Regions from separate parts of the Mesorhizobium salmacidum genome, predicted to be linked through region 2. Evidence: riboswitches for the same ligand, from Rfam matches in the RefSeq annotation. Region 2 holds a riboswitch; each other region holds the start of a gene.
What was found. A riboswitch is a leader RNA that binds a small molecule or an ion and turns the genes downstream of it on or off. The one in region 2 is predicted to bind cobalamin.
Positions count from the first base shown of each region.

Region 1: linked by a shared signal. The riboswitch ahead of O7A60_RS28625 (DUF1636 family protein) and the one ahead of O7A60_RS12135 (CbtB domain-containing protein) in region 2 are both predicted to bind cobalamin.
Region 3: linked by a shared signal. The riboswitch ahead of bluB (5,6-dimethylbenzimidazole synthase) and the one ahead of O7A60_RS12135 (CbtB domain-containing protein) in region 2 are both predicted to bind cobalamin.

Region 1 is NZ_JAPYKS010000035.1:13,326-16,591, forward strand. It holds gene O7A60_RS28615 (Gfo/Idh/MocA family protein) at 1-103, opposite strand, end outside; gene O7A60_RS28620 (LacI family DNA-binding transcriptional regulator) at 298-1,323, shown strand; cobalamin riboswitch at 1,386-1,593, shown strand; gene O7A60_RS28625 (DUF1636 family protein) at 1,720-2,097, shown strand; gene O7A60_RS28630 (ABC transporter ATP-binding protein) at 2,094-2,882, shown strand; gene O7A60_RS28635 (ABC transporter substrate-binding protein) at 2,929-3,266, shown strand, end outside.
Region 2 is NZ_JAPYKS010000007.1:209,611-212,876, reverse strand. It holds gene O7A60_RS12145 (MFS transporter) at 1-611, shown strand, start outside; gene O7A60_RS12140 (aromatic ring-hydroxylating oxygenase subunit alpha) at 598-1,785, opposite strand; cobalamin riboswitch at 1,923-2,121, shown strand; gene O7A60_RS12135 (CbtB domain-containing protein) at 2,158-2,337, shown strand; gene O7A60_RS12130 (CbtA family protein) at 2,353-3,156, shown strand; gene cobU (bifunctional adenosylcobinamide kinase/adenosylcobinamide-phosphate guanylyltransferase) at 3,149-3,266, shown strand, end outside.
Region 3 is NZ_JAPYKS010000016.1:104,032-107,297, forward strand. It holds gene O7A60_RS21435 (hypothetical protein) at 74-1,057, shown strand; partial or broken gene bluB (5,6-dimethylbenzimidazole synthase) at 1,144-1,803, opposite strand; cobalamin riboswitch at 1,903-2,078, opposite strand; gene O7A60_RS21445 (histone deacetylase family protein) at 2,265-3,191, shown strand; gene O7A60_RS21450 (exodeoxyribonuclease VII small subunit) at 3,195-3,266, shown strand, end outside.

The DNA.
Region 1 (3,266 bases), on a different contig from region 2:
CGAGATCGACAAGGCCGACAATGGCGAGCCCGTCGATTTGCCGCGCGGCATCGAGCCAGGCCTTGCTCATCGCTCCGCAGCCGACCAGAACGGCGTCGATCATCCAGCGCTCCTCCTCTCGGCCCCTCCAGGCCGATCGTCCCGGCGTTCACGACGTGACCGTAAACGTTTTTCCGTAAACGTTTACGAGAACACACCCGAAGGCGTAGAATGTCAATCGGCCGCCCATGAAAATCGTCGTTGCGCCTTGGCCCGGGCGGCCACCGGTGCTAGCCAAGCAAGGGGGAGAACAGTCACTTGGCGTCCAGCATTCACGACCTTGCCCGTCACCTGAACATTTCGATCGGCACGGTGTCGCGCGCCCTCAATGGCCGCGCCGACGTCAATGCCGACACACGCCAGCGCGTTCTCGAGGCGGCCAGGGCTCTCAACTATTCGCCAAACCAGTCCGGCCGCAGTCTCAGGCAAGGCGCTACCCACTCGATTGCCTTCATGCTGCAGCCGCATCCGGGCGACCAGGAATACGGCGAGCCTTTCTTCATTCCGTTCCTGACTGGATTGCAGGGCCGGCTCGCCGAAAGCGGGCTGGATCTCATCGTGGTGATGGGCGCGCCGGGCGACTATCAGCAGGAGCGCCTGCGGCGTGTCGTCGAGACGCGCCGTGCCGACGCGGTGGTGCTGGCCTGGACGCGGCGCGAGGACGAGCGCATCGACTATCTGACCCAGGCCGGCTTCCCCTTCGCCACGCTCGGCCGCAGCCGCTCCGGCGACAAGGCCTACCCCTCGCTCGATCTTGATTTCGAAAAAGCAGGCGCCGACGCGGTCGATCGGCTGGTGGCGCGTGGCCATCGCCGGATCGCCGCCATTCGCCCATCGCTCGATCTGAATTTCGGCTATCTGTTCCTCGACGGCTACCGCAAGGCCTTGCGCCGGCATGGCATCGCCGTCGATCCCGGCCTGATTGCCGACGGCTTCATCAACGAGGCCGGTGGCTACGAAGTGACACCGCAGGTGATGCGGCGCAAGGACCCGCCGACCGCCATCATCTTCAACAATGACGCAATGGCGCTTGGCGGCTGCAAGGCGCTGGCCGAGATGGGCATCAAGCCGGGTCACGACATGGCGGTGACCGTCATCGTCGATACGCCGCTCTGCCGCTATTTCTCGCCAGCGTTGACTGCTTTCCGCCCGGCGCTGCAGCCCATGGGACGGCGGCTCGCCGAAATGCTGCTGGCGTCGCTGCCGGCTTTTGCGGGGGCCGCCGGGCCAGAGACCATCAGGGAGGTCTGGCCGCTGGAACTGATCGCCCGCGACAGCGATTGACCATTGGTTGGTTCTGTTATAACAAAACAAACGACTACCTTGCCTCGCCGCCGCGCGCGGCCTAGGCTGCGACTCGTGATGGTCCCCGAGCCGAAAGGCGAGGGGTGAAAAGGGAACGCGGTGAGATCCGATTTTGGGTCGAGGCCGCGGCTGCCCCCGCAACTGTAAGCGGCGAGCAAGATCCGGAACGCCACTGGCCGGCAAGGCTGGGAAGGCAGGATTGCGCAGAGACCCGTGAGCCAGGAGACCTGCCATCACTGAGTTGACCGGACGGGGTGTGCCGAGAGGAAACGTGGACATCGGTCTTGTCGGCCGGTCGACCAACATCCTTCCGTCGCCAGTTTTGAAAGTGACGGGAAGTTGGACGGCGCAATCGATCGTATTCACCCTGGGCCCATGCACCAGATCATCGTGTGCACCCTTTGCCGCGACGTGCCGACCGGCGTCAGGTCGGGCGAAGGTTTGTGCACCGAGTTGCGCTCCCGCCTCTCGGCCCAGCCTGACGTGGCGCTTGGTTTCACGGTCGAGAGCGTGGCTTGCATGGCGGGTTGCGCGCGTCCCCTGGCGGTGGCTTTCCAGGCGCCTGGCAAGGCCGCCTATCTCTTCCGGTCGGTCGATGCGCAGGCCGACGCTGCCGATCTCGTGCGGTTTGCCAGGCTTTACGCCTCGCTTCCCGACGGCTGGTGCAATTCCGGACAACGGCCGCCGCGCCTGGCCGGCAAGACGCTGGCTCGCATCCCGAGACCCGGCAAGCTGGTGGATGGCAATCGGTGACAGCGCCGCTTCTCGATGCGCGCGACTTGGGCGCGATGGCGAATGGCCGGCATCTGGTCCATGCGGTCAGCCTGTCGGTGACGTCAGGCGACCGCCTCGCCATCATTGGCCCCAACGGCGCCGGCAAGACCACGCTGCTGCGCATGTTGTCCGGCATGCTCAGGCCAAGCTCGGGGGAGGTGAAGCTTGGCGGGCGACGCCTGGACAGGATTTCACCCGCCGAGCGGGCCCTGCATATAGCCGTCGTGGGCCAGACAGACCAGCCGGACCCACGGCTGGCGGTGATCGATTATGTCGAGCTTGGCCGCGTCCCGCATGCCGGCCTGAGGCGCCGCGACGAGGAACGCGACATTGTCGTGGATGCGCTGCGGCGGACCGGCCTGTTGCCGCTGCTCGGCCGGACTATCGGCTCGCTGTCTGGTGGCGAACGCCAACGCGCCCAGCTTGCACGCGCCATCGCGCAGAAGCCCAAAATCCTGTTCCTCGACGAGCCGACCAACCACCTCGATCCGCGCGCCCGCGCGGAACTGCTCGAACTGGTGGCCGGCTTCGGCATGACCGTGATCGCGGTGCTGCACGATCTGACGCTGGTGGCACCCTTCGCCACCAAAGTGGCGGTGATGAACGAGGCCCGGCTGCATGCGCTGGCGCCGCCGCACGAGGCGCTGACGCAACAGCTTATCCGCGAGATTTTCGGCATCGACGTGTTTCGCCTGCGCCATCCCACCGAGGACCGCGAACTGACGGTGTTCGAGCTTCCGAACCGCGCCGCACCGCCGTCCTGATCAAATCCATCCTTATCCGACACGGTTCAACCAAGGAGCAAAGTCCGTGAAACGCCTCGCCCTGTCCCTCGTCTTCTCGCTGCTGGCCTCGACGGCCTTTGCCTTCCCCGTGACCGTCGACAGCTGCGGCAAGCCGCTGACCTTCGACGCGCCGCCAAAGCGCGCCGTCATCCATGATCTCAACATGGCCGAGATGGTCTTCGCGCTGAAGCTGCAGCCGTCCATTGTCGGCCTGACCGGTATCACCGGATGGTATAAAGTCGGCCCCGACTTCAAGGCAGAGCAGGGTTCCATTCCCGAACTGGCACCGAAATATCCGACGCTGGAGAATCTCCTCGCCGTCGAGCCCGAGTTCTTCTTCGCCGGCTGGTACTACGGCATGAA
Region 2 (3,266 bases):
CGATCCGCCCGGGCAAGACGCGGCCCGCAAATCCGCTCGCCAACATCGGCCGCTTCGTGGCGCAGCCAAGGCTCAGGCTCGCCTGGCTGATCGCCTTCGGCCGGTCCTGCTTCTGGACGACGTTCTTCGTCTATGGACCGCTGTTCATGGTGATCACCGGCGAGGGTGAACTGGCGGGCGGCCTGCTGGTCTCGGCCGGCAATGCGCTGCTGTTCATGGCGATCTTCTGGGGCAAGGCAGGAAAACGCTTTGGCGGCCGACGCACCATGACGTTTGCCTATTTCGCCATGTCGGCGTCGCTGCTGGCGGCGGGCACGGTCGGAGCGGCAGAGCCGTTGCTGACCGGCGCCTTCCTGTTGTGCGGCGCCTTCTTCACCATCGCGCTCGACGCGCTAGGCTCGACCGCCTTCATGCGTTCGGTGCGCTCCTATGAACGCGCGCAGATGGCGGCGGTCTACCGCACCTATCTCGACTTTTCCGAATTGACGCCGCCGCTGGTCTATTCGGTGGTGCTGGCCTTCTTCGGATTGGGATCGGTGTTCGTCACGCTCGGCCTGCTGGCGGCGTTTTGTGGCCTCATGACCTGGCGCTACCTGCCTAAATCCCTCTAAAAAAACAGAGCGAAAGCTCAGCATGGCGCGAGCGCACCCAATTTTGGAAGCGGTGCAGCTCATATTCCTCGGGCATCAGCACGCCGGCTGTATGACGCATCGAGCGCAGGCCCTTCTGGTTGACCTCGCAGATCGCGGCATCCTCCTCCAGCACCTGTGTGCCGAAGGCGACGATGTTGTCGATATCGGTGGCGGCGAGCGCCTCGGGCGCGAACAGCCATTCGGCGGTCAATTCGGTCTGTTCGGGACCGAGCGGCACCAGCCGCACGGTCCTGACATAGTCGACATGGCCGACGATGAACATCGAGGGCAGGCTGGTGGCGTAGGTCTGGCCGGCGGCGCGTTCAGCCTGCGTCAAGCCGGGGAAAACCGGCCCATGCGTCTGCCCATCACGCGACCATGTTTCAGCCCCGGCGCGCAGGCCGCCGGAGAATTCCGGCGCATCATTGTCGGCATGGCGCGTCCATTCGGGATCGTCATGCCGGCTCATCAGGCCGCGGCCATAGATCGGCACCAGCCGCGACAGGTCCTTGTGGACGCCCGGGCAGTGCAGGCACTCGTTGAAGTTTTCCCAGAAAATCTTCCAGTTGCAGTTCATCACCTTGCGCAGCACATGGCCTGACACCAGCGTGTCCAGCGGCCAGTTGCCGAGGTCGCCGGAGGCCGGGTCGAAGGATGACTGCGCTGAGCCGGCGGCATCTTCAGCAAGATTGACGAAGACGAAGCCCCGCCACACCGAGAGTGCAACGCGGTAAAGCGGGTGGTCGGCCTTGTCGAAGCCGTCAGGCAGCGATTTCGACGGTACACGCACCAGATCGCCACGCAGCGAATAGGACCAGGCATGATACGGGCAGGTGATCAGCCGCGCCTTCAGGCGTCCTTCGCTTTCCTGGCAAAGCTGCGAGCCGCGATGCCGGCACGTGTTGTGGAAGGCACGCAACTCGCCGGCGTCGTCGCGCAGCACAAGGATTTCCTGCGTACCGACGCGGAAGGTGCGGAATGCCAAAGGCTGGGCAAGGTCGGCCTCGCGGCAGACGAGCAGCCAATTTCTGTACCAGATGGCTTCGAGATCACACTGATAGTTCTCCTGGTCCCAATAGGCCGATGAGGGCAGCGTCGGCTCGGTTCGGGTCAGGCCGCTATAGGGCTCGCGCTCGCTGGCATCACGCTGCATGGCTGGCTTCCTGTCAGGTTGGCAGCCGACACCCGGCCATGAAGTTTGTCAATCAGGAGGGGAGCGGCCTTGCCGATACGACGCTCCTGCGCTGGCGGCTGTCGGAATTTGGTTTGCCGCGCGCGGCGAATTTCCCTATAGTCACCAACGTCGTCGGTTCCTTTTTGGAGCCAAGAGGGAATGCGGTGCGGACAGGAATTCCTGTCCAATGCCGTGGCTGCCCCCGCAACTGTGTGCGGTAGTCCTCTCCATATGCCACTGAAGGTTTTCCTTCGGGAAGGTGGGGAAGGGCGCTTATCCGCGAGCCAGGAGACCTGCCGGCGACAGGAAACTGACTTCGATGCCCTCGGGTGGAGGGCGAAAGGACAAGACATGACTACCGCTTCCGTCTCCCTCGGCGCCTCCGTCTCCTCGCAGTCGCGCTTCATGCAGCTCGCGCTCGCGGCGCTGCTCGGCATGTTCGTCGTCGGCTTTGTCGGTTTCTCGCATATCGATGCGGTCCACAATGCCGCCCACGACTATCGCCACTCGATGGCGTTTCCCTGCCACTAACGAGGATCTGACATCATGAATCTGTTTCGCAACGTCGTGTTCGTCGCGGCGGTCGCGGGGCTCGTGGCCGGTGTCGTTCTCGCCTGCCTGCAGGCCTATGCGACAGTGCCGCTGATCCTCAAGGCGGAAGTCTACGAACAGGCCGGCGGCGGCCATCACCATGACCACGCGGCTGCACCAGCAGCGAGCAACGATGCGGTGAGCACGGTCGCGCCCGCTGGGAATGCGATGAGTTCTGCCGCGCCAGCACCCGCCGAAGTCAAGGCACCGGCGGAGGAAGATGAAGGCTGGGCGCCGGCCGACGGTGTCGAGCGTTTTGCCTTCAGCGTGGTTGCCAATATCGTCACCGGCATCGGCTTCGCGCTGGTCCTGGTCGCGGTTTCCGAGTTTGCCGGCGGCGTCGGCAATTGGCGCAAGGGCGTGTTCTGGGGGCTGGCCGGCTTTGCCGTGTTCACGCTGGCACCAGGCCTCGGCCTGCAGCCGGAACTGCCGGCGATGCCGGCGGCCGATCTGCTTGCGCGCCAGATCTGGTGGACGGCAACGGCCGCGGCGACCGCCATCGGCCTTGGCCTGATCGTGTTTCGCAGATCGCTGCCATTGACCATCCTGGCCGTCTTGCTGATCGTCGCCCCGCATGTCATAGGCGCGCCGCAGCCCGACAGTTTCGAGACGCCTATCCCGGAAGGCCTACACCATCAGTTCGTGGTGGCGGTGACGGTGACCAATCTGGTGTTCTGGCTGGTGCTCGGCGCGGTCGTGGGCGTGGTGCGTAGACGCTTCACCGGCACGGCGACCAGCTTGCGCGACAGCTTTGCCTGATCGCGGCAAGCTGACTTTCATCATCGGCGGCGCGCGCTCCGGAAAGAGCGCGCACGCCGAAACATTGGCGACGGCATTGCCCCCGCCATGGGCGTATGTCGCCACGGCGC
Region 3 (3,266 bases), on a different contig from region 2:
TCCCGCCACCGCCTGCAATTGACAATAAACGGTTTGGGCGCATCCTCCACGCCACCTCTGGGGGATTCGGGGCATGTGGGATTTCGATATCGGCAGGTCGGTGTCCATCATGATGCGGACCTGGCCTTTCATCGTCTTTCGTATGATCGTCTATTTCGGCATCACGCTGGCCTATATCATGGCCACCGGCACGGGCGCCTCGGTCGGCTATGGCGTCGGCCATATCTCCACCGATCCCGACGGGCCGTTGTCCTTTGCCATGTGGGGCGGCGTAGTTGGTTTCGGCCTCGTCTCGATCGCTGTCTACTGGATCCGCGAATACATCCTCTACGTCGTCAAGGCAGGCCATATCGCCGTCATGGTGCATCTGATCGACGGCCATGACGTACCCGACGGCCAGAACCAGATCGCCTACGCGAAAGAGGTTGTGACCGAGCGCTTTGCCGAAGCGAACATCCTTTTCGTCGTCGACCAGCTGGTCAAGGGCGCCATCCGCGCCATCACCGGCCTGCTGAGCGGCATTGCGGCTTTCCTGCCCATTCCGGGCCTGAGCGGCCTGGTCTCGTTCCTCAACACGGTGATCCGCCTGTCGCTGACCTATGTCGACGAGATCATTCTCGGCTACAACATCCGCATCAATTCGTCCTCACCCTTCGAGACCGCGCGGCAAGGCGTCGTGCTCTACGCCCAGAACGGCAAGATCATGGTCAAGAACGCCGTCTGGCTGGCCGTGATCATGTGGGGGGTCTCCTTCGTCATCTTCCTGCTGATGCTGGCCCCGGCAGCCGCCATTCTTTACGTCATGCCAGGACAGCTCGCCGGTTGGGCCTTCGTTCTGGCCATCGTCTTTGCCTGGGCCTTTAAGGCGGCGTTCATCGAGCCGTTCGCCATCGCCTGCCTGATGCAGGTCTATTTCAAGACCATCGAGGGTCAGGTGCCCGATGCCGCCTGGGACGCCAGGCTGGCCGATGCCTCGTCGAAGTTCCGGGAACTCAAGCGCAAGGCGCTCTCCACCTTCGACGGTTCGCGCTGGGGCACGGCCGGCGCGACACGCTGATCGGTTGGGCTGGCGGGCCCACCGGCGACAGTGCTGAAGCGGGCCACTGTCGATTTGAGCGGCGCTTCGCCTTGCCCACAAAAAGTCTCGCTCATGATCAGGTCGGGCAACGGCAGCCGTCGGCCCCAGCCATGCGTTTCGAGATCCGGTTTTGGCGCGAACTCCGAGACACGGCCGACGCAGAGATAGGCGATCGGCGTCACGTGATCGGGGATGGACAGCAGGCTCTTCAGCGCTTGCGCCTCGATGATGCTGACCCAGCCGACGCCGACTCCCTCGGCGCGTGCCGCCAGCCAAAAATTCTGCACCGCGCAGACCGTGCTGTAAAGATCCATTTCCGGATTGTGCCAGCGTCCCAGCGGCGAGGCTTTCGAGCGCTCGCGGTCGCAGGTGATGCAGATGTTCAATGCGCTTTCGCAGATGCCTTCGAGCTTGAGCTTGCGGTAAAGCGCCCGCCGGTCCGCCTCGATTGCCGGCAGTTCCTGTTCGCGCGCCGCCAAGAACAGATCGCGCACCTCCGCCCGTCGCGCGGCATCGCGGATGACGATGAAATTCCAAGGCTGCATGAAGCCGACTGACGGCGCGTGATGGGCGGCGAGCAAAAGCCGCGCCAGCACCTCGTCGTCGATCGTTTCCGATGTAAAATGGCTGCGGACGTCGCGCCGCGTGAACATGGCGCGGTAAACCGCGTCACGCGCTATCTGATCAAATCCATCGCCCATTGGAGCGGTCATAGCTTCCGGCATCGCTTGTCCCCTTGCGATTGCAGCAGTTCAAATTCTCAGAGCGTACTTTGTGCGTCCAGGAGGACGCGCGTCGCTCTGATATCATCCGCCTGACCATGCGGATGACGATGCCTGCCAGGCCGGTCTTCTGGCTCGGGATCAACCCGCGTCCGGTGCCTTCCCGTCATTGACAGTGGCACTTACCGGCGCGGTCCCCCTCACAGCGTTGGGCACGCCACGGTATCAAACCGTGTTCCCGATTCTCCCGCCAGAGCACTTGTAGCCAAGTGGAATCACTTGGCGTCGCAGAATGCGGCTAAAACAAACAGACCGGCGGGCACCAGGCAGTGGCGGCGACCTTACGCCGAAGCGCCGGCGACGCCAATGCCCGCAGCGACATGAATGGACGCAGCCGTGATTTTCCCCAGCGATCAAGCCGCAACGCATGGCCATCACGGCGCCGGGGCACTAGATAGGGGGACATGGCCACTCGTCTCTACACGCACCCGATCTTCCTCGAACACATCACCCCGCCAGGTCACCCCGAGCGGCCCGACCGCTTGCGCGCCATCGAGCGCGTGCTCGACGACGAAGCTTTTGCCGCGCTTGACCGCGTCGAGGCACCGCAAGGCGACGAGGCCACCATCCTCTACGCGCATCCCGCCGATTTCGTCGCGCGCGTGCGCGCTGCCATTCCCGATGAAGGCCTCGCCCGCATTGACGCCGACACCACTGCCAGCCCGAAGAGCTGGCAGGCGGTGATCACGGCGATCGGCGCCGCCAATGCCGCCGTCGACGACGTCTTTGCGGGCCGCGCCGACAATGTCTTCGTCGCCGCCCGGCCGCCTGGCCATCATGCTGAAAAGAACACGGCCATGGGCTTCTGCTTCTTCAACACTGCGGCTATCGCTGCCCGCTATGCGCAGAAGAAGCATGGCGCGGAGCGTGTCGCCGTCGTCGATTGGGACGTGCACCACGGCAACGGCACGCAGGATATTTTCTGGGACGATCCCTCGGTGCTCTATTGCTCGACGCACCAGATGCCGCTCTATCCCGGCACCGGCGCGAAGAACGAGACCGGCGCCGGCAACATCGTCAACGCGCCGCTGGCGCCGCAGACCGGCAGCGAGGTGTTTCGCGATGCTTTCCTGTCGCGCGTGCTGCCGGCACTCGACAATTTCGCGCCCGATTTGATCATCGTTTCGGCCGGCTTCGACGCCCACCATCGCGACCCGCTGGCGGAAATCAATCTGACCGAGGACGATTTCGACTGGGCGACCGGCCAGCTGATGCAGCGCGCCGCGCGCCATAGCGGCAACCGGCTCGTCAGCGTGCTCGAGGGCGGCTACGATCTGCACGGATTGGCATTTTCGGTCGCCGCCCATGTCGGGCGACTGATGAAAGGATGAATGATGACTGGTGAGATCAACGAAGACGTCAAGGCGATGAGCTTCGAGCAGGCACTCGACGCGCTGGAGAAGATC